DNA from 3 places in the Pseudobacter sp. genome. Region 3 is predicted to be linked to each of the others. Evidence: riboswitches for the same ligand, from Rfam matches in the RefSeq annotation. Region 3 holds a riboswitch; each other region holds the start of a gene.
What was found. A riboswitch is a leader RNA that binds a small molecule or an ion and turns the genes downstream of it on or off. The one in region 3 is predicted to bind cobalamin.
Positions count from the first base shown of each region.

Region 1: another riboswitch for cobalamin. It lies ahead of ACTHMC_RS04355 (TonB-dependent receptor plug domain-containing protein); the one in region 3 lies ahead of ACTHMC_RS22205 (TonB-dependent receptor).
Region 2: another riboswitch for cobalamin. It lies ahead of ACTHMC_RS16475 (ribonucleoside-diphosphate reductase small subunit); the one in region 3 lies ahead of ACTHMC_RS22205 (TonB-dependent receptor).

Region 1 covers NZ_JBQCGW010000041.1:27,492-34,876, reverse strand. Annotated here, with positions in the region: gene cobT (nicotinate-nucleotide--dimethylbenzimidazole phosphoribosyltransferase) at 1-126, opposite strand, end outside; gene ACTHMC_RS04380 (ATP-binding protein) at 135-896, opposite strand; gene ACTHMC_RS04375 (bifunctional adenosylcobinamide kinase/adenosylcobinamide-phosphate guanylyltransferase) at 944-1,459, opposite strand; gene ACTHMC_RS04370 (cysteine-rich CWC family protein) at 1,446-1,670, opposite strand; gene ACTHMC_RS04365 (ABC transporter substrate-binding protein) at 1,657-2,598, opposite strand; gene ACTHMC_RS04360 (DUF6580 family putative transport protein) at 2,623-3,204, opposite strand; gene ACTHMC_RS04355 (TonB-dependent receptor plug domain-containing protein) at 3,226-5,106, opposite strand; cobalamin riboswitch at 5,229-5,441, opposite strand; gene ACTHMC_RS04350 (TonB-dependent receptor) at 5,472-7,385, opposite strand, start outside.
Region 2 covers NZ_JBQCGW010000191.1:225-7,609, forward strand. Annotated here, with positions in the region: partial or broken gene ACTHMC_RS16470 (ribonucleotide reductase N-terminal alpha domain-containing protein) at 1-925, opposite strand, end outside; gene ACTHMC_RS16475 (ribonucleoside-diphosphate reductase small subunit) at 973-1,947, opposite strand; cobalamin riboswitch at 2,082-2,285, opposite strand; gene ppsA (phosphoenolpyruvate synthase) at 2,554-4,986, shown strand; gene ACTHMC_RS16485 (hypothetical protein) at 5,104-6,354, opposite strand; gene ACTHMC_RS16490 (DUF4270 family protein) at 6,362-7,385, opposite strand, start outside.
Region 3 covers NZ_JBQCGW010000255.1:1,785-9,169, forward strand. Annotated here, with positions in the region: gene ACTHMC_RS22190 (hypothetical protein) at 1-251, shown strand, start outside; gene ACTHMC_RS22195 (tetratricopeptide repeat protein) at 262-2,304, shown strand; gene ACTHMC_RS22200 (hypothetical protein) at 2,418-2,948, shown strand; cobalamin riboswitch at 3,026-3,233, shown strand; gene ACTHMC_RS22205 (TonB-dependent receptor) at 3,338-5,407, shown strand; gene ACTHMC_RS22210 (YncE family protein) at 5,488-6,561, shown strand; gene ACTHMC_RS22215 (PKD-like domain-containing protein) at 6,606-7,385, shown strand, end outside.

The DNA of each region.
Region 1 (7,385 bases), on a different contig from region 3:
TACCAGGCCTGCGCGAATTGCAATCTCTTCGAGCAACCCGAGCGAGCCTGGAGGCTTGGTCTTGTTGTCGATCGCAGATTGCAATTGCTGGCGCAGCTGGTTGGACTGGTTACTCATAGTTTTCATTGAATTGTTCAGGATTCCTGCAGGAGGTCACAGAAATAAAAGCCATATTCGGATGGCTTGTCCGTAGAATCAGGGTTTAGGGTGTCAGTGCGGGGTGCTTCATAAGTCCGGCGTACAATGCCGCCTTTCGTAAAGGTAACTGGATAATTAAAAACGGGGCCATCGAATACAAAGGAATGGTACTCGCCATTCTCTCCGCATACGTCCACTCCAGGTGGAAGATCACGAACAAATGATGCATCGATCATCCGTCCGCAAAAACTTTTATCGAGAAATCGATCGTTTACACAAACTATTATTGCCTTGAACCCCAGGTCCAGGAACTCTTCCATGAGCTCGGCAGTGGGAATGTTCCAGAGAGGGAACACCGCTTCCAGCCCCAGGCCTTGCAGTTTTATCTCGCGATAAGCGCGGAGATCCTGCAGAAAAATATCACCGAACACGGAATGCGTATAACCCTTTGCCATGAAATCATTCAGCTGCGAAGTCATGATGGATTCATACTCCGCCATGCCCGGCATTTCCGGAAGTTCCAGTGTATGCAATGGCATACCCATTGATGCAGCCTGCGCCTCCAGCAAACCGCGGCGTACACCATGCATCGACACCCGGTCATGAACAGCATTCACGCTGGTGAGCAGTGCATTGATATGATAAGCGGGATCCTGTTTGATACGGTGAAGACAAAGCGCAGAATCCTTGCCGCCACTCCAGTTCATGAATGACTGCTTTATTGAATTCTTTACCAGGCTTTTAACGCTCAGGCTCATGGGCTTGTTAATCGTTTTGCAATATAATGGAACAAATTCTCAAACAATCAAATTTTTACAGCTCTTCCGGACACCATGAACACCGCATCGTCTGCATGGCGCGCAATCAGTTGGTTGGCCCAACCCTGAAGATCGGTGAACCTCCGGCCCACTTCCGTATCTGCATGCAGGCCCATGCCTATTTCGTTTGAAATGATGATGAACACGCCGGGTCGCTGTTTCAGTTGTAGTATTTCCTGCTCCACCAGCTGCAGGCATTGCTGCACATCATTCTTCGTATCCACAAAAAAATTGGTCAGCCAGAGCGTAACACAATCTATCACTACCACACGGCCATCGATAGGCAGTGCGGCAAAATGTTTTTCTTCTTCGATGTTCGTCCAGGGTTCATCACGGTCGTTCTGATGAATACGGATCCGGTCTTCAAACTCTGTATCCCATTTACGGGCCGTAGCCAGATACACTGGATTGCTGCTGAGGCTGAGTGCCAGCTCCTGCGCATAGCGGCTCTTGCCGCTTCTCACGCCGCCGGTTACATACACTATGCGGTTACCGGTGGTCATGCCAGGCATGTTTTTCTTTGAAAAAAGTATCTTTTTGTGAGAGGTCCAGGAGGCAGGCGCGGCAAAGGCATTCACCATAGCGGGCTTCCAGGAAAGCGCGTTGCTCGGAATCGAGACTGATGCCATAACACTGGCAATGGGTCACATCGCCCACTTTGCATTCGAAGCCGGCATTACAGCGGGGACATTTCTTGGCTTCATGCTTGCACATACTCCGTGTTTTGAAAGAGGGAAACTGTTTTGTGACGGAGTTGGTGGGGAACCTTGAAGAACTGTGGATGGAAGCAGGCTGCAAGGATCTCGATACCGTCCACCAGGGTGCCGGCACTGGGCTGTGTGAAGAGATCGTAGTCTGCTATATGAACGGCCCGCTCTTTCACGGCAGTGAGATTTTCCCAACCGGGCTTCTGTGTGAGGAGATGAAGTTCTTCCCGGCTTCTTTTTACATCAAAGCCGCAGGGCGCGATCACCAGTACTTCGGGATCGTACTTCAGTATTTTTTCCCAGGGCGTAACAATGCTGTCGCCCGCAGGGTTGGAGAGCATATCGATGCCTCCTGCATAGGCTACCTGGAAGGGGATCCAGTGCCCGCAATTGTAAACCGGTTCGATCCATTCCATGATCATTACCCTTTTGGGCATGGCACGATGCGCGCGTAATGTATCGATGATAGTGTCGATCCTTTGCTGCAGGGCCGCCAGGTAAGGGTAGGCGGCCTCTTCAGCGCCCATTGCCGAAGCAATGGTGATAGCTGTCTGGAAAACATCCTGCAGGCTGTTAGGCGTCAGCGCCACCAGCTTCGGTTGCTTATCCAGGTTAGCCACGGCAGCAGCCGTACAGGCAGTATCGATCTGACAAACCTCACATACATCCTGGGTGAAGATCACATCGGGTGCGATCTCACCAAGGGCCTGCTCATCCACATAGTAGAGGCTTTTGCCCTGTGCCTTGGAGGCAGAGAAGATCCTGTCGATTTCGATACTGCTGTATTGCTTGCCTTCCAGCACACAACGCACCACTTTTGTTTTCTCGGCCAGCGCCTGCGGGGGACACTCAAACGTAATGCCCTGCAGCATATGCTGCAATTGCATATCGTAGATCATCTGCGTGGCGGCGGGTAGAAAAGAAGAGGCGGTCATGATGCTGTATTGAAAGATTTGAAATTAATGTGCCAGTCGCAATGCACTGTACCTGCGTTGCAGCAGCTCAAAACCTCCGAACAGAACAACACTGTACACCAGTGTGCCTGCCAGGAAATTCCTTTCATAAGGGATGGCTGCCACCAGGCTGGTAAAATATCCTGCCAGTGTTTTGGGATACATGCTGTTCTCGATCAGGAAGCAACCGGGGCTGGTACCGATCCAGTGGATCAGGGTAGCCACCAGGGAAGCAATGATCACATTGCTCACGGTCACTTTACGGATGATGAACCTGGAAGCCACTGCCATCAGTGCATACGAGATATAGGTCCAGTAGAAACCTTCATAAAAGAAGCGCCATTCATTATAGTAAACAAAACGGTTGAGGATGATATCGCTCATCCAGAGAGTGAGCACAGGGAATAGAACCGATTTCACCCTGTTATTGAAATAAGCGCCTCCAAACAGGGCCATAGCGCCCAGGGGTGTGAATGTGGCGATCGGGTTCATGGGAGCTTCCGAGCTCAGGATGATCCTCATCAGGGCAACCACCATCATAAATGCAAACAGTACAGTGTTGCGCGGATTGATTTGTTTCAATGACATGTTCGTTTCTGTTTTATGAGTTTATAACCTTACTGCCAGACCAGCGGTGATATTGGTGCCTTGTGTGCCATATCCATACACTTCCTGGTATTTGGCATTCGTGATATTCTTCAGGTCAGCAAATATACGGATACGATTGTTCAACAAACGGTATTCCGCATATGCATTCCAGAGGGTGTAAGAAGCCAGGTCAACCTGGATGGATCCGTAAGGAGGATTGTTGTCGAATGCCAGATCGTAACGCTTACCATAGTTGTAAACAGTGGTGCTTACAAACAGGTTTTTGGTAACGCTGTAAGCGATGGTACCACCGAAGCTATGCTTTGGTCTGCGGATAAGATTGTTGTATGAAGTGTCTTTGCCTCCGCCAGTAGTGGTATGCAGGTCTCCTTCCAGGAAGGTGTAATACAGTTTCACCTGCAGGTCTTTATTGATATTGATGGTTGGCTCCACTTCAAAACCATGGTCTTTCTGTTTGTTGAAGTTCATCAGCATGGCGCTTGGAGAAGTTCTGAATACGATCACATCCTTCACTTCCCTGTTGAAATACACTACACGTGCATCGATGAGGTTATTGAAGAAAGATGCCTGTACACCACCTTCATAGGTTGTTGACTTTTCAGGCTTCAGATCAGGATTGGCGCCGTACGTGCCATACAGTGATTCCAGGGTAGGCGCTTTGAAGGCAGACGCCAGGTTGGCAAACACCTTGATATTCTGGTTGATCAGGTATGATGGATTGAAACTATAGGTCCAGTTTTTACCATACTTGCTATGCTTATTGTGGCGGCCGCCTGCTTCCAGGTAGAAGCCGCCCAGGTTTTTCAGGAATACCGATGCATAAGGGCTGGTGATATCGATGGTAGGATCAGCGGGCGTCATGCTCTTGTTGAGGACCTGCTGATATCTGTAATCCACACCGGCAAGCACCTGCACATATTTGTTGATGTTGTATTGACCGAATACTTCGGCCAGCTGTGTATTGCCATCAAAGGGATAGGCATCATACCTGCGGTCAACTTTATTGTACTGGTACTGACCGGTCAGCTGTACGTCTTTCAGTTTGTAGTTGACCCTTGTACCGGCAGTCAGTGCGCTGGTCTGGAAATTATAGTTGGCATCCAGGAAAGAACCGCCATCATATCCGCCACGGAAATAGGAGTAACGGAAGAAAGGCATTACATGCAGGTTGCTGAGCACTTCTCCATCGATGTCTACATTGAAGGAGTTACGCAGAAAACCGTCTTTGTCGAAGGTTTTCACTGCATTGGTATCCAGTGCTTCTGAGATGCCGCGGGACTCATGGTGCATATACCCGATATTGTAACGCAGTTTGTCCGCTGAACCCGTCAGGCCTGCACTTGCATTGAATGTATTGTAAGAGCCGAAAGCGATATTACCGAAAAGCTCCGCAGGTTTGCTGCCGCCTTTACGGGTAATGATATTGATAACGCCTGCAATGGCATCGGATCCATAGAGCGTGGATTGAGCACCTTTGAGGATCTCGATCCTTTCGATCTGTTCCAGCGGGAAGAGACGGAGGTCGAAGGCCCCGCCAACACCGGTAGGATCGGAAACAGGAATGCCGTTAACCAGGATCACGGTATAATCGGAAGATGCGCCGCGGAGAAATACTGATTTGTCTTTCCCAGGGTTGCTGGTAGCGCCATTGATGATCAGGCCGGCCTGTTCTGTCAGCAATTGTGAGAGGTCTTTACCCAGGCTTCTGTCGATAACAGTTCTGTCGATCACAGTGATCACCTTACCGGTTTCTGAGGCTTTGCGTTCGTACTTAGAGGCAGTCACCACCACTTCGTCAAGTTGCTTTTTGGCGGTGGAGTCTTGCGCACTGGCATGCATAGCAGCAAGCAGGGCCGCAAGGGAGAGAAGTTTCTTGTTCATGTTCGTAGTTTGTTTTGAGAACTATGAACCTTCGGAAATTAATTCATTACTGAAATGAAATGTGAGGTAGTGCAGTTGAATGCACTCATTTCATCCCGGCTTTTCACCCGAAAGCTCGCTGATGTTATTACAGGCAACTGGCAGGTCTTCTGGCTTGTTGCCTGTTCAACACCTTCCCATCAAACTAAGACAGTGGTATGAAGATTGAACATTGATACAGGGTTAACACTGCATCTGCAACTTACAGCTACGGGGATAGCACCGGAATTACACCGGTTTCCCTTTTAATCCTGGGACCAATGATGGCCCCGGAAACCAATTACTGGCGCAAATGTAGGCTTGTGGCAGTTACAGCCAAAATGATTTTACCAACTATATCGTAATGTGAGGCCTCCGAAGTAGTTAACACCCGGAGCTGTATTGTAGTAACGTCCGCCGGACGCATTGATATCGTTGCCCAGGCTGTACTCCGTATCAAACAGGTTATCAACGCCTGCGAAGAGATCGGCGTTGATCTTAGAACCGAAGTTTTTGCGCCATCCGGCCCTGATACCGGTCAGCTGATAAGCGCTGGCAAAATCCGCATTGGCATCATTCAGCGGAACAGGATCGCTGTAGAACCAGGTGATATTGGTGTAAATGCCGGGTTTGGTATTCAGGTCCAGCCCCGCAGCAACGGTATGCGGTGCCACCCCGGGGAGGGCCTTTCCGCTTAGGTCGGTGGTCAGTTGTTTGAAGTTGCGGTATTTGAAGAAGTACCAGGTATGGCTGCCCCAGAGTTGTAAGCCGGAAACGAAACCTTTTGATTTGGGGACGAAATTGTACCGCAGCTGTGATTCGATCCCTTCCTGCCTGGTAGTGCCGGCATTCTCGAAAAAGTCGGCACCACTCTGGTCACGTCTCTGTACGATGGCATCCTGGAGCTCGTAACGGAATGCATTCACTTCGATATACAATGCATTGTTCAGCCAGTTGCTTTTAACGCCTGCTTCATAACTCACACCATGCTCGGCATTCAGGTTTGTATTGATCACCGTGGTGCTTGGCAGTACTTCCTGTGAAGTGGGAGAGGAGAATCCTTTGCTGACACTGGCATATACCAGCAGTTGTGGAATTATTTTTTGAGAGATGGCCACGCGCGGCGCCCACTCGTTATTGTATGTTCTCTTCTGAGTGGCAAGTTCAGGTGAGGATAAACGTTGGATACTGATAGATGATTTGTTGCTGCTCAGTCCTGCCTGAATGCTTGTGCCTGATTGCAGCTGCAATTCGGCCTGTGCAAACACGGAGTAGAGCCAGTTGCTGATCTCGTCGTCAGTTTGCAGGGCGGCAGGGTTACCATTATTGTTGGCAAATGTTTTTGTGTTGAAGAAGCCACGTTGTGCTTCTGCGCCTGCCAATGCGGTCAGCTGTGCAGTACTGTTCAGTTGTTTGTTCCAGGTGAAAACAGTCCTCCCGCCAAAGTGCGGTTCTGATCTTTTTTCATAATTGCGGAAAGTGGGATTCTTCAGCTGACTGAATGCGCCATATACGGTGCTGGTATTCTGAAAAACATCACTGAACCGGTAATTATGTGTGATGCCTGCCAGGAAGGTCTGCTGGCGGATGCCTGCCTGCGCCTGGTCTGCTCCCGGGAAAGCACCGGCTGCGGGCCTTGCCCCGCGCGGGTTGGCAAGAAATTCATTTTTGGTGAGCGCCCCTGGTGTCTGGTAATAAAGATCGCCGTACAGCACGGAGGTTTGAAGGCTCTGGCGTTCATTGAAACTGAGCTGCGATTCCCAGCTGGCCATATCCCTCCTGAATGAGGTATGATCACGGTAACCATCACCCGATTGCCGGGAATAGCTGATTGTATTGTTGCGGGCTGCATTGCCCAGCCTCAACTGCGCATTCAGGTTGAGCATACCGTAACTGCCACCTGCATAACCGATATAGGCGCCAGCCTTGAAATCCGCCGGTTTGCTGCTAAGCAGTAAAGCCCCACCGGTACCTGCACCATACAAACTGCTGGCAGGTCCTCGCACGATCTCGATATTCCTGATATTGTAAAAACTGAACTGGTTGAGATAGGTACTGCCGCCAGGATCGGTGAATGGAATGCCATTCCAGTACACTTTTACATTGCGTACACCAAAGGGCGAACGAAGGCTGCTGCCACGGATATTCAGGCGGTAGCTGCCAGGGCTTCTTTCCTCCATACGCACGCCGGGCGTGGCATTGATGGCAGGAAGGATACTCATATTATTGTAGCGGTCAAGTTGTGCGGGAGTAATTACGCT
Region 2 (7,385 bases), on a different contig from region 3:
ATACATCTGCATGCCAGGGTTCCAGGTAAATGGCGAAAGCGCCTTTGCGTTTGCCGCCGCCCTGGTCAACGTAGCGGGCAGTATCGTTGTACACGCGGAGCATGGGAATGATACCGTTGCTGGTGCCGTTGGTGCCTCCGATATAGGAGCCGGTGGCGCGGATGCCGTGGATAGAAAGACCGATACCGCCTGCGCTCTGGGAGATCTTGGCAGTTTGTTTCAGGGTGTCGTAGATGCCGTCGATGCTATCGTCCTTCATAGTGAGGAGGAAGCAGGAGCTCATCTGTGGTTTGGGGGTACCTGCATTGAAGAGGGTGGGCGTGGCATGTGTGAACCAGCGCTCGCTCATCATATGGTAGGTTTTGATAGCGGCTTCGATATCCTGTTTGTGGATGCCGATGGCTACGCGCATGTACATATGCTGCGGTCGTTCTGCTACTTTGCCGTCAACCTTGAGGAGGTAGGATTTCTCCAGGGTCTTGAAGCCGAAGTAGTCGAATGCATAATCGCGGTCGTAGATAATGGTGGAGTCGAGCAGCTCATGATTCTGCCGGATCACTTCCCATACATCGTCTGCAAGGAGAGGAGCGGCTTTGCCGGCTTTGGCGTCCCTGCATTCGTAGAGGAGCTTCATGGTTTCAGAGAAGCTCTTGATGGTATTTTTGTGCAGGTTGCTGATGGCGATGCGGCTGGCGAGCAGTGCATAATCAGGGTGCTTCACGGTGAGTGAAGCGGCAGTTTCTGCAGCGAGGTTGTCAAGTTCGGTGGTGGTAACGCCATCGTAGAGCCCTTCGATCACTTTCTTTGCCACGTCGATGGAGTTCACGAAGCGCCTGTCCAGACCATAGCAGAGTTTTTCAACGCGTGCTGTGATCTTGTCGAATTTGACAGATTCTTTTTTTCCGTTTCTTTTAACTACAAACATGATGCTGAATATTAATGGTGGTAGTAAGTATTAGTAATAATGGGTGCTTAGAAATCTTCTTCAAGCGTGAAGGTGTTGGCATCTTTTCCGCCGCCCATGACACCTGACTTCTGGTAATCGCCCACGCGTTTTTCGAAGAAGTTTGTTTTCCCTTCGAGGGAGATCATTTCCATGAAGTCGAAGGGGTTGGCGGTGTTGAACATCTTTTCACATCCCAGTTCCTGGAGCCAGCGGTCTGCAACGAATTCGATGTATTGCTGCATCAGTTTGGCGTTCATGCCGATGAGGTCAACGGGCAGAGCTTCAGTGATGAATTCTTTTTCGATGCGTACGGCGTCTCCGATGATCTTGTACACTTCTTCTTTAGGCAGCTGATTGCTGAGCATGCTGTAAAGAAGACAGGCGAATTCGCAATGGAGGCCTTCATCGCGGCTGATGAGCTCGTTGGAGAAGGTGAGGCCTGGCATGAGGCCGCGTTTCTTCATCCAGAAGATGGAGCAGAAGGAGCCGGAGAAGAAGATGCCTTCAACGGCAGCGAATGCCACCAGTCTTTCAGCGAAGGAGCCGTTCTCGATCCAGCGGAGAGCCCATTCGGCTTTCTTTTTCACTGCGGGAACAGTATCGATAGCATGGAAAAGGTGATATTTTTCCTGCGGGTCTTTGATATAAGTGTCGATGAGGAGGGCATAGGTCTCAGAATGGATATTTTCCATCATGATCTGGAAACCGTAAAAGCAGCGTGCTTCGGGCAGTTGCACTTCAGACATGAAGTTAACGGCCAGGTTTTCGTTTACAATGCCGTCGCTGGCTGCGAAGAATGCAAGTACATGTGAAATGAAATGGCGTTCGCCATCGTTCAGGGAAGCCCAGTCTTTCAGGTCTCCGCTCAGGTCAATCTCTTCGGCTGTCCAGAAACTGGCTTCATGCTTCTTGTACATTTCCCAAACTCTGGGATAGTTGATGGGAAGGATCACAAAGCGGTCTTTGTTTTCCTGTAAAAGAATCTCGTTTTCGTGTTGCATACTATCGCTTTTTAATTCACATTTAATGATCGCAGAAAAGGTAAGAGACAGCGATAATATGCCCTCTACTTCATTCCTGGAATAAAGTACAGGCACTTATCATAATTATGCATTTACCTTTAATGCGAAGGATTCAGCACAGATCATACCGGGCAGGTATCCTGACTTGTTTTTAGTCCCCATTCTGAGTGCGGGACCACCGGAGCTCCCATTGCCACAGGTGTGGTGGCGATGCCGGTGAACTTACAGTTGCGCAACAGTCCATGACTTACACATGGTTCCCCTGAATTCTCCCGGAGGCTGCGAACAGGTCCGGGAACCGGTACAAATTGCGTACAAGAGCGACTGCAAACGTAGTATCAGGGGGGGCGTTTTCCAATTTAACTTAATCACAGGATGTGTATAATTAATGGGGATTATATGGAAGTACAGGAATGATGCGGCTTGCGTCCGGCAAGTGCTTACAGCCCCTAGAATTAACCTTTGTTAACGCGTCTGCAATACACATTAAAAATATTGTTGATAAGTTCTACCGTATACAAACGTTCGTTACCTACTTTTGGATTGCCAAACAGATCCTGACATCAGACAACCATTTTTTTGAAGATGAAAACAACCAGCAACATCCTGCTATTGCATGAAGTTGGCATTCACGACATCGACACAGTCGGTGGAAAGAATGCCTCCCTGGGCGAGATGCTACAAAACCTCACCAATCTTGGTGTAAACATTCCCGGAGGTTTTGTCATCACAGTGAACGCCTACAATGAGTTCATTAAATTCAACAACCTCGATTCCACCATCCGGGCCCTGGTGAAAGAGATCGATTACAACAATGTGGAATCGCTTCGCCGCGCCGGCCTGCAGATCCGTAACCTCGTGCGTAACGCCAGGTTTCCACCGGAACTGGGTCAGCAGATCATTGAAGCCTACTACACGCTCTCTGCAAAGTATGACCAGCAAGGTACAGACGTAGCCGTGCGCTCCTCAGCCACTGCAGAAGACCTTCCCGATGCATCCTTTGCAGGACAGCAGGAAACCTATCTGAACGTACGTGGACCAGCCGCACTCATCGACGCCGTGCGTAACTGCTTCGCCTCTCTCTTTACCGACCGCGCTATCAGCTACCGCGAAACATTCAAGTACGACCACTTCCTGGTTGGCCTGTCCGTTTGCGTACAGAAGATGGTCCGCTCGGATCTCGGCAGCTCAGGCGTTGCCTTCTCACTGGATACCGAAAGCGGCTTCAAAGACGTGATCGTGATCAACGGCTCCTACGGCCTCGGTGAAATGGTAGTACAGGGAAGCGTATCACCCGACGAATTCCTCGTATTCAAGCCCACACTCGAAAAAGGATACAAATCCATTATCGAGAAAAAGCTCGGCATTAAAGACCAGAAAATGGTGTACGGTGATGACCCCGATGAACGTGTGCGCATCATCCCTACCGAAAGATCAGCACAGTACCGTTTCTGCCTCTCCGACGAGAATATCCTTAAACTCGCAGGTTGGGTGGCCATCATCGAACAGTACTACAGCAAGATCAAGAATTACTGGTGCCCTATGGACGTGGAATGGGCGCTGGACGGCCTCTCACAGGAACTCTTCATTGTGCAGGCACGCCCGGAAACCATCCATTCCCGCAAAAAGCACAATACCATCACTGAATATGTGATGAAGAACAAACCCGGGGACATTAAACCCATCGTAAAGGGAATTGCCGTAGGCGATAAGATCGGCGCCGGCAAGGTAAGCATCATGTTCTCCCTCGACAAACGCGTTGAAGAAGGACATGAGTTCAAAGAAGGCGATGTACTGGTTACCGACATGACCGATCCCGACTGGGAGCCGATCATGAAGAAAGCCTCCGCCATCGTTACCAATAAAGGAGGCAGGACATGTCACGCCGCTATCGTTGCGCGCGAAATGGGCGTCCCCGCTATCGTTGGTTGCGGCAACGCTACCGATATCCTCCAGGAAGGTCAGGAGATCACTATCTCCTGCGCCGAAGGCGATGAGGGTTTTGTATACAACGGTAAAATGGATTACGAAGTAACGGAAACCTCCCTCGATGATCTGCCGCAAACAGATACAGCACTCATGCTGAACGTGGCTTCACCGGCACTGGCATTCCGCTTCTCGCATATCCCTAACCGTGGTGTTGGCCTGGCTCGTGAAGAGTTCATCATCAACAATTATATCGGCGTTCACCCGCTGGCACTGATGCAGCACCGTGATCTGAACGATCCGGAACTCACCCGCAGCATCGAAAAGCTGATCAAAGGATATCAGAACGAAGAAGAATTCTTCATCCGCAAACTTTCATACGGCATCGCCAAGATCGCTTCGGCTTTCTACCCGAACAAGGTGATCGTTCGTTTCTCCGACTTCAAGAGCAACGAATATTTCAACCTGCTCGGTGGCAAACATTTCGAGCCACATGAAGAGAATCCGATGATCGGATGGCGCGGCGCCTCCCGCTATTACTCTGATGCCTATAAACCCGCATTCGGACTGGAATGTAAAGCTATCCAGCGCGTACGCGAAGAAATGGGCCTCTCCAATGTAGTAGTGATGATCCCTTTCTGCAGAACCGTATCGGAGCTGCTGAAAGTGAAAGAAACTATGAAGGAATTCGGATTGGTACAGGGTAAAGACGGTCTCGAGATCTACCTCATGGCCGAGCTGCCTTCCAATATCCTGATGGCGCGCGAATTCGCCGAGCATATCGACGGATTCTCCATCGGTTCCAACGACCTCACCCAGCTCACCCTGGGGCTCGATCGTGATTCCGCACTCGTGGCACATCTCTACGATGAACGCAACGACGCTGTGAAAAGAATGATCAGCATGCTCATCGACACCGCCAAAGAATGCAAGGTGAAAGTAGGCATCTGTGGTCAGGGACCTTCCGATTTCCCGGACTTTGCACAATTCCTGGTGGAAAAGGGGATCGACAGTATCTCCGTAACACCGGACTCCGTGATCAAAACAATCAAAGCCATCAGCGCTATTGAATCAACAGCTGCTGTGGTTTAATAATACGGATCCGCAAAAAAAGAAGCAGGGGCTCACCACAAAAGGTGAGCCCCTGTTTTATTTCGCAGTGCCCAGTCGCCCGCGTCCCCGCGAGTGACGGCAGCACACCAACATTCATCAATCATACTTTCTTCCCTTCGAGTACAAAAACTCCCGGAAAGAAAACCGGAAACTCAACTGCACAAAGGTTTCTTTGATGAGGTTGTTGGTTACGGTACCACGCTGTCCCGCTTCCAATGCCAGCCCGTAACTCATTTTGCCACCCAGGTAACCGCCATAACTAATGGTGGCGCCAACCTCATCGATAGGAGTATTGTTCACACGCAGGTAGCTCCTGTTGAAATAGCCGCCTACCTGCACATAGCTTTTTTCAAATTGCATATTCCATTGCTCCACCAGGTTGGAGACCTGCACGCCGGCTGCAATCCTGTAACTGTTGATCGTGCTCCAGTTTGAACCCCTTACCGGATCAGCGGCCCAGTCCTGGTAGGTATAATCCACCGAATAGGTAGTGCGTCCCTTGCTGGTCAGCGCCAGACCCAGGTCAAAGGTCATAGGTAAAGTGAAATGATCATTCGCCAGTATCTCTTCCTTCCTGATAGTGCTGCTTCCCTGGGTAATCGTAACGCTTCTTTCCCTGTTCAGGTCTGTCTTTGCCGCAAACTTCCCGCCTAAAGAATATTTCCAGTTCCTGCTCAGTTTTCCAAAGTAAATGGCGCCATATTCAAAGCGGAATTTGCTGTAGTAATCTTTCTTTTTTGTTTCGATGGGCTCCGTGGAATAGCTGGTCTGTAATTGTTCTGTCTGGTTTACAGATCCCGTCAGTATGGAGGTCCGAAGCCCCAGTGCAAGGTGCCTGCCCACATTGAAAGCATTGTTCCAGCTCACATTGTACACACCTCCATCTCCCTCATAAAGGGCATCATAATTTTCAGTGCTGCCTTCTATATTCAGTTTGGATCGATAAGAATAGTTCACGTAACTGTAGGGCATGAGACTGATGCCGGAAGTCCAGAAACTGTTCAGCTTAATGCCCACGGAAAAGTTCTTGATGAAGAGATCGCGACCGGTATTATTATCGCTGGTAATGGGTGTGCCTGCATAGCTCACTGTTTTTGCCGTAAGGCTTGCATTGCCCAGGAATACGCTTCTGTCGAGGCCCGCCAGCGACGCAGGATTCTTATTGAGCAAATGAAAGCCCGAGCTCATCAGAGCGGTACCGGAATTTCCCATGCCAGCCGTTTTATCATAGAACCTGTGCTCTATATCTCCGATACCATAAGTGGAGTAGGGGGAGTTGATGCTTTGCGCCCGGGAATGGATAGCGGTGATCATCAGTATGGAGAATGCTGTAAATCTGTATTGCATAAATGGGTTATTCAGTAGTGGTCAAAAGCGTGAGTTTCAGCTGGGTGATCCATTTCGGGTTTTGTTTGTTGCCGATCACGGCCCTGTTGAGCAGTTTGGTGGTACCCGGACTTTCCTCCAGCATGTACAATCCCATTTCTGCGCTATTGTTCTGCGTCAGCAGATACGCGATATAATGTGTTATATCGAAAGTGTAACTGGTATTGAGCCTGTATACATCATCGATATAGGGAGAAGCGGCCAGCGTGGCTTCGCCGGTAATATCAGTCAGGTTTTCGCCGATGATATTGGTGGCATTGGTCTGCGCCACAAATAATGTTTTCGGCAATGGAAAAGTATACTGGTCAAAGCTTCCTTCCACCGGCTTCAATATAAGTTGAGCTGATAACAACTGTATGGTTTTTCCGATGGTTTTAATATCCTGCAATGCCGGGAACTTCACTTTCAGCATTACACCGGTGCCCGTCTGCGTGTAAGCGACAGGATTGCTTTCATCGGGATAAAACTCTTCCTGCCCGTCCTGTTTTTTCTCCAGCGGTGTACCTGTTCTGTTTGTCAGGAGTTGATTGAACTGGTATTCACTTCTTGTCGGGTAAAAGTTGATCGTATGTTTTTCATAATAAGGCCAGGTGGTGTGATAATGTATCCTCATCACGGTGCTGCTATCGGTTTTGAATGAATACACCGCCCCGTTATTATTCGCATTCACTTTAATGGTGATGCCTTTCAGATAATTCAGGAACGACCCGGCATCCTGAAAAGCCGCATCCTTATCCCTGATCTTCTGAAACATTTCTGCGCCTTTGTTATCTGCGAGTTTAAAATACAATGAATCTCTGGATGGGCTCAGAGAGCGGCTTACGCTACCAAGGGCTGCCGGAGCCCAACTGAAACTGCTGGTGCTCCAGAGCCTGTTTGCGTAGGTGTAATCCGCGGCTTCGGTCATCTCATATGCTAAAAAGTCAAGTGTTTTACTTGTATCCCCGTACCATATTTTATTGGGTTGAGCCACCAGTGTCAGCGAATCATAC
Region 3 (7,385 bases):
TGGCCACAGCACTTTTTGCGTGCGCCAACGTTTTCGTGTATTACAATGTATCCCTCAACAGAAGGTTGCCTGTATGGTTGACCATAATTGCCGGACTGTGCCAGGTGGTGCTGATATGGAAGTTCCATTACAGCTTTGATCAGGTGATTAACATCCAGATCTGGCTGATGACAGCGTTGATCCTGCTGCTGATGATGGTTCAGGCAATGTATGAGCATGGCCACAAACAAACTTCCAGGAGCATTAACTGAATCTGATTTCATGAAAAAACACCTGTTGGTCTTATTCTTTTCTGTACTTTTTTTCTCCGGCCACGCGCAGGATGCGTTGCAGCCAGGCTATGTAATGCTGGAGAAAGGTGAGTTTGCGGCTGCCGCTGTGTTCTTTGGGAATTATCTACAAAAAGATCCCGGTAACCGCACGGCCAGGCTTTGTTATGGAAGGGCCATCGGTCTTTCAGGCCAGCCGGAAACAGCCAAAAAGATTTTTGATAGCTTGCTCATCAGGTATCCTGGTGATTTTGAGATCCTCCTCAACAGTGCAGAAGCATTGATGTGGAACAAGGAATTTGAGCAGGCTAAAAATGCATACTATCACTTGTTGCTGACACAGCCCGAGAACTTTCCGGCAACGCTGGGATATGCCAATGCCCTTTCCGGTATCCGGTCATACGATTCCGCCCTCGTTCATATCGATAAAGCTTTGCGGCTAATGCCTGGTAATGCTAATGCAATGGTCAGCAGAAAATATACCCGGCTTGCACTGGCAGACCAACTGATGAAATTGAATTTATACGATCAGGCAACCAGCTATCTTCAGCAAAACCTAAAGGACTTTCCGGAAGACGGGGAAACTATGTTCGTAGAAGCGCAGTTGCTCACCATGACCAAAAAATTCCGGGAAGCTTTGTTTATTCAAAAGCAACTGCTGCAAAAAAGGAAGCGGGCAGTGGATGCGGCCCTTGGCATATCCTATATTCTTTTTCTTCAGAAGAAAAAGAAACTATCCCTTGTTTATGCTGATACTGCTGTGATGTTGGCTTCAGACACGTCCACTATGCTCAGGGCACGCCTGGGAAGGGTGGTGGCGCTGGGTTGGAATGAGAAGTTTGCAGCAGCTTTCCGTGAGCTGGATTCACTGGAAGCCGGTTACCCGCGAAGTACAGATATACAAGTGAAAAGGGCGATGCTGCTTGCCTGGCAGAAGAACTTTGGCAAATCGGAACTCCTGTTCAGGAACGTACTCCAGCAGCAACCTACTTCATTTGATGCAAATATGGGACTGGCGGATGCACTGTTTGCCAGGGAACTTGATCAGCAGTCATACAGCTTTCTGGATTCCACCCTGCACTATTATCCTGGTCAGAAAGATGCCAGGGAATTCATGCAGAAGATCAGCCTCAGACACGCCCCCACGATCACCGCCGACGGATTCCGCAGCACAGATAAAGGTGGCAATGAGTCATATAATTACCATGTTGGTGTGGCATTTGACATTGTTCCGAGATTGAGGATGGCAATGGATTACAGAGCCAGGCACACGCGAGACAAGCATTCGGATCAGCATGCAAGCAACGAACATTATACACTGGGATTAAGGTATCGTGTCAGTTCAAGCCTGTTGTTGAATGGGGCCCTGAACAGCAGCCAGTTGAACGGGACGGAAAATAAACATCAGTTGCTCGCAGATATTGCTGCAGAATGGAAGTTCGCACGCTGGCATACCGCAGAGCTTCGCTACAGGAGTGATGTGCAGAATTTTACTACCAGCCTCATCAACAGCAATATCACCATGAATAATTATATACTTACCTATAACCTGGTCACTCCGGTAAAGCTCGGCTTGTTTTCCCAATATTATTATACCTCTTACAGCGATCATAATAATCGCGGCCTGCTGTTTGCCTCACTCTATTATAATATTCTTACAGATCCTGTGTGGAAAGCAGGGATCAATTACAATCAGCTGCGTTTTGATGACCAGGTACCCGCAAAATATTTCAGTCCGGAACAATTCAGGAGTTATGAATTGTTCAGTGCAGTTGAAAACCTCGAGATACCGGGAAAGAAATGGCTGTACCAGGCTCTGGTGGCAGGCGGTTTTCAGAAGATCGATAAGGAATCCGGTCAGGCTATTTACCGTTTTAACGTTACACTTGGGTACAAGCCTGCCCCTGCTTTCCAGGTGCTTGCTTATTTTCTGCACAGTAACAGCGCCAGTTCAACCGTTGCAGGGTTTACTTACTCGGAAATGGGAATTAAAATAAAATACATCTTACTGCAGTGGTACAAAGGCATGAAGTAAGCTGGAAGAACTGGCTGTTGTCGTTTCCCGGATAAGGTCATTATTTTACCGTTCAAACGAACAGACTTGCCAGATGAAATATAAACCGCTATGTTGTTGTACAAATATTCACCATGAAGCGCTGTACATTTATCCTGGCACTTATTATCTCATTTACTGTTGTCAAATCTCAGGCACAGCCGAAATTCCCCGGAAACTTTATCGGCCACTGGTACGGCAAACTCAACTGGTATTCTTACGGCGCTGCCAATCCGCGTATTGTTGATATGGAATTGCATATCCAACCTTCCAGAGATAGCATCGATCAATACATCTGGCATATCATTTACGGCAAGCCTTCTGAAGACAGCCGGCCATATTTATTGAAAGCAATTGACACTGCAAAGGGTCATTGGGTGATAGATGAAGTGAATGGCATCAGGCTTGACCAGTACTGGAAAGGAGGCAAGCTTGCAGGAGCTTTTACTGTAAGTGGTAATACTATTGTCAACAGCTACTGGATGGAAAATGACGAACTACACCTGGAATTTTTCTCCTATCCTGTAAAAGCAATAACAACCAGCGGTAATGGAACGGAGGAGTCTCCGAAGGTTGACAGTTATCATATCAGGTCTTATCAACAAGCCGTTCTGAAGAAAAAATAAACAACTGACATTCATCTCTTCTTTGCCTTGTATTTTTTACACAATCCTCTTTCTCTCCGGCTTCTCACTATTTTATATTACTTTCGCGCTGCAATTGGTTTCTGGCATTCATTTCACGATGCCAGGATTAAAAGGGAATCAGGTGCGAAACCTGAGCAGACCCGCTACTGTAAGTTCTGTATAACACTTTGACAATCTACACGCCACTGTTTTTAGTGAACAAAAACGGGAAGGCCGCTCAAAGTGGGAACAAGCCAGGAGACCTGCCACTGCAGATAGATTTTAAGCTTTCGAGGATGAGGCTTGAAACAAATTCGACCATTTACCCGGTCTACGTGTTTTCGTTTTTTATCCTGTAAGCTATCCATAATCAATCAATTATTGGATATATGTCAAACGCATTAAAAACGTTGCTGATAGCGTTTTTTGCATTTTTTGGCAGGTATTCGTATGCGCAGCATTCGCGGAAAGATGCTGCTCGTATCGATACCGGCCGCATCAAAACCTTACCCGGCGTTACAGTTTCTGCAACGCCATTCAGAGAAGTGATCCCTTCTCAGAAACTCTCCGGCGAAAAACTGAAGAGCCTTAACAGCTATTCGGTAGCTGATGCCATTCGCTATTTTGCCGGCGTGCAGGTGAAAGATTATGGAGGGATCGGTGGCCTCAAAACTGTGGACATGCGCAGCATGGGCACCAATCATATGGGTGTATTCTATGATGGCATCCAGCTGGGCAACGCACAGAACGGACAAATAGATCTTGGAAAGTTTTCCATGGATAATATCGAGTCCATCTCTCTTTACAACGGGCAGAAGAGCGATATCTTTCAACCTGCCAGAGATTTCTCATCATCCGGCACCATCTATATCCGCAGCCGAAGGCCTGCTTTCGATTCTGCAAAAACCACCAATGTAAAAGCGGTCTATAAAACAGGCTCTTTTGATCTGATCAATCCTTCTTTATTACTGGAGCATAAGTTTACCGATAGTTTAGCCGCTTCCTTCAGTGGTGAATACGTGAACTCTTCCGGGCGTTATCCGTTCCGTTACAGAAGAGTGTTGAGCGGAACACGAAAGACCGCCTGGGATACAACAGCCACCAGAGAAAACGGAGACATCAATGCACAAAGACTGGAGGCGGGATTGTTTGGGAATATCACGCGCGGGTACTGGAATGTCAAGACTTATTTCTATAATTCTGAAAGAGGAATACCCGGCGCCATCGTAAACAATGTTTGGCTGCGCTCCCAAAGACAGTGGGACAGAAATTTCTTTTTACAGGGTTCCTTCCAGAAAAATATTCTCAGTGGCTACGATATCCAGGTAAACGCGAAGTATGCCAATGATTTTATGCGGTTTCTGAACCCTGATACCACGCTGCTTTATATCGATAATAAGTTCTACCAGAAAGAATGGTATGCTTCTCTTGCCAATAAATACAATCTCACACAAAAGATCAGCATCAATTTATCTACTGACTTCCAGTACAACACGCTCACTGCAAACCTGGATGGTTTTGTATTTCCCAAAAGACTCACTTCCCTGGTGGCACTTGCCGGGGCCGCAGAATTCTGGAAGGTCAAATTGCAGGCAAGTTTGCTTGCGACATTCATAAAAGAAGAAGTTTCGGCGGGTAACACGGTAACCGGTGAAGCGGCCGTTTCTGCTCCTTCAAAAAAAGAACTGACACCTGCATTCTTCGTTTCCTTTAAACCCTTTCCCAAAGCGGACTTCAACGTAAGGGCCTTTTACAAGAATATTTTCCGGATGCCCACTTTCAACGACCTGTACTACACTGATATAGGCAATATCAACCTGAATCCTGAATACACGCATCAGTATAATATCGGGTTTGCCTATCGTAAGATTTCTCCGGAGTCAGTGTTGAGGGAATGGCAGTTATCCTCTGATTTTTATTTCAACCAGGTTACAGATAAAATAGTAGCTGTACCCAAAGGCAGCGGTATGTATCGCTGGATGATGGTGAATTACGGCTACGTGGAAATCATAGGAACCGATATGGTGGCCGATATGGCTTTTGCCCTGCCTGCTGATCTCGGGCTGAATGTAAGAGTCACCTACACTTACCAGAAAGCACAGGATTTTGCGATCCGGAAAAATATTGAACTGCAAAAGATGACCTGGGGAGGACAGATCCCTTATATCCCCTGGCATAGCGGTTCAATCATTTCAAGTGTACAGTATAAATCATGGCGATTGAACTACAGCTTTATCTATGTAGGTGAGCGATATACCAATTCTGCCAACATACGAGAGAATTACGAACAGCCCTGGTACACCAGCGATCTGTCTGCATCCAAAGATCTTACATACAAAAGATTCCGTTTCCGGATTGCCGGCGAGCTCAACAACGCGCTCAACCAGGATTATGATGTGGTACAAAACTATCCCATGCCGAAACGTAATTATAAAATCATCTTATCCGTTGAACTATGAAAAAAGATCCGTTATTCTTCATAGTGCTTTTGTTGTTGGTTCTGTTGACTTGCTCTTGCAGAAAGGATATAGAAGTATTCATGAATGAAGACACTACCCTGGAGCCTCCTTCCAGCAATGGTTTTTTGGGATTCTATATGCTCAACGAAGGCAATATGGGGAGTAATAAAAGTACGCTTGATTATTTCGATTACACTACCGGCACTTTCCAGCGGAATATTTATGGAGCCAGGAATCCAACCGTTCCCAAAGAGCTGGGCGATGTAGGCAATGATATCGCAATCTATGGAAGCAAGCTCTACGCCGTGATCAATGCCAGTAATAAAGTGGAAGTGATGGATGCAGGAACGGCTAAAAGGACCGGCCAGATCCAGATCCCCAACTGCCGTTATATCAAGTTCCATGAAGGATATGCCTACGTTACTTCTTACGCAGGGCCTATTGAAGTGAATCCCAATTACACGCAGAAAGGATATGTGGCAAAAGTAGACACTACAACATTAAAAGAAGTTGCCAGATGCATAGTAGGCTTTCAGCCGGATGACCTGGAAATTTCAAATGGAAAGATCTATGTGGCCAATTCCGGAGGTTATATGGGAGCAGGCAATACAGAGAAATATGAGAAGACGGTTTCTGTAATTGACATCGCCACTTTTAAAGAAGATAAACGCATCGACGTGGCTTACAATCTCCACCACCTGCAGTCAGATAAGCGCGGCAATCTATGGGTAACCTCCCGGGGCGATTATAAGAACCTGCCTTCCAGGCTTTATTTCATAGACAAAGACCAACAGAAGGTGACTGATACGCTGCCCATTGCCGTCAGCAATTTTTACCTGGATGGCGACTCCCTCTATATCTACAGCACGGAATGGAGCTATGTCACCTATTCCAATGTGATCACTTATGGTATCGTGAATACACTTACCCGTAAGATCGTTACCCGCTCATTTATTACAGATGGCACAGACAAACAGATAGAAATCCCTTACGGAATACTGGTACACCCGGTAACTAAAGACATCTATGTTACCGATGCCGGGAACTATGTATCCCCCGGAATGCTCTATTGCTTTACCAAAGCCGGCAGAAAGAAATGGAGCGTACGTACCGGTGATATCCCCGCACACTTTACTCTTTTACCTCAACAATAAAAGCAACGCTCATTTTTAAAAAGTATAGACTGAATGTAAAACGTATGAAAAAACACATCCTTTGCAAACTGCTGGCAGTTGTTATATTATTTGCCTTCTCCTGCAGGAAAGAGCAATACCGGGCTCCGGCTATTTCCGGTGTCACGGGCGATGCCATTGTTATGAATATCGGCGATAAGATGATACTGGCGCCAACCATCACTAACCTGAAAGGCAATACCTACAGCTGGCTGGTGAATGGAACACAGGTGGCAACCGGTGAGATCAGTTACACGTTTGCTGCTACTGAACCGGGAAACTTTGACGTGACCTTCAAGGTTGACAACAAAGGAGGCACTGACCAGCAGATATTTAAAATTGTGGTAGAGAAAACGATTGCTGTTTCCATAGCCGAAGGGATTACTGTGCCTAAGTGTTCAGTAATGGAAATTGCTCCCGCCGTTACTGGTCCTGAACGTAATGATTACGATTATGAGTGGACCATCGGAGATTCTGTTATCGGTAAAGAGCTCAACCTGAACTTTATTGCTGCTGATGCCGGAACTTATGCCCTCACCCTTCGCGCCAGCGCAGGCAAGCAGACGTCAAAATTCACCCGAAATGTTACTGTTACTGAAGCTTCTTATCTGAAGAATGCAAACACCCTGGTGGAATATCTGCCCTCTCCTGGTAAAAATCACAACTGGTCCATCATCGGGTATGCAGAGAACTGGCAATATGGAGGAGAAAATCCTTTGCCGTACAATGAGTTTCTGAGCAAAGCTTCTGAATTAAGAAAGCAGGTGGGAGGAAATAATTCACTGTTCTTGGGAGGCTGGGGAGGC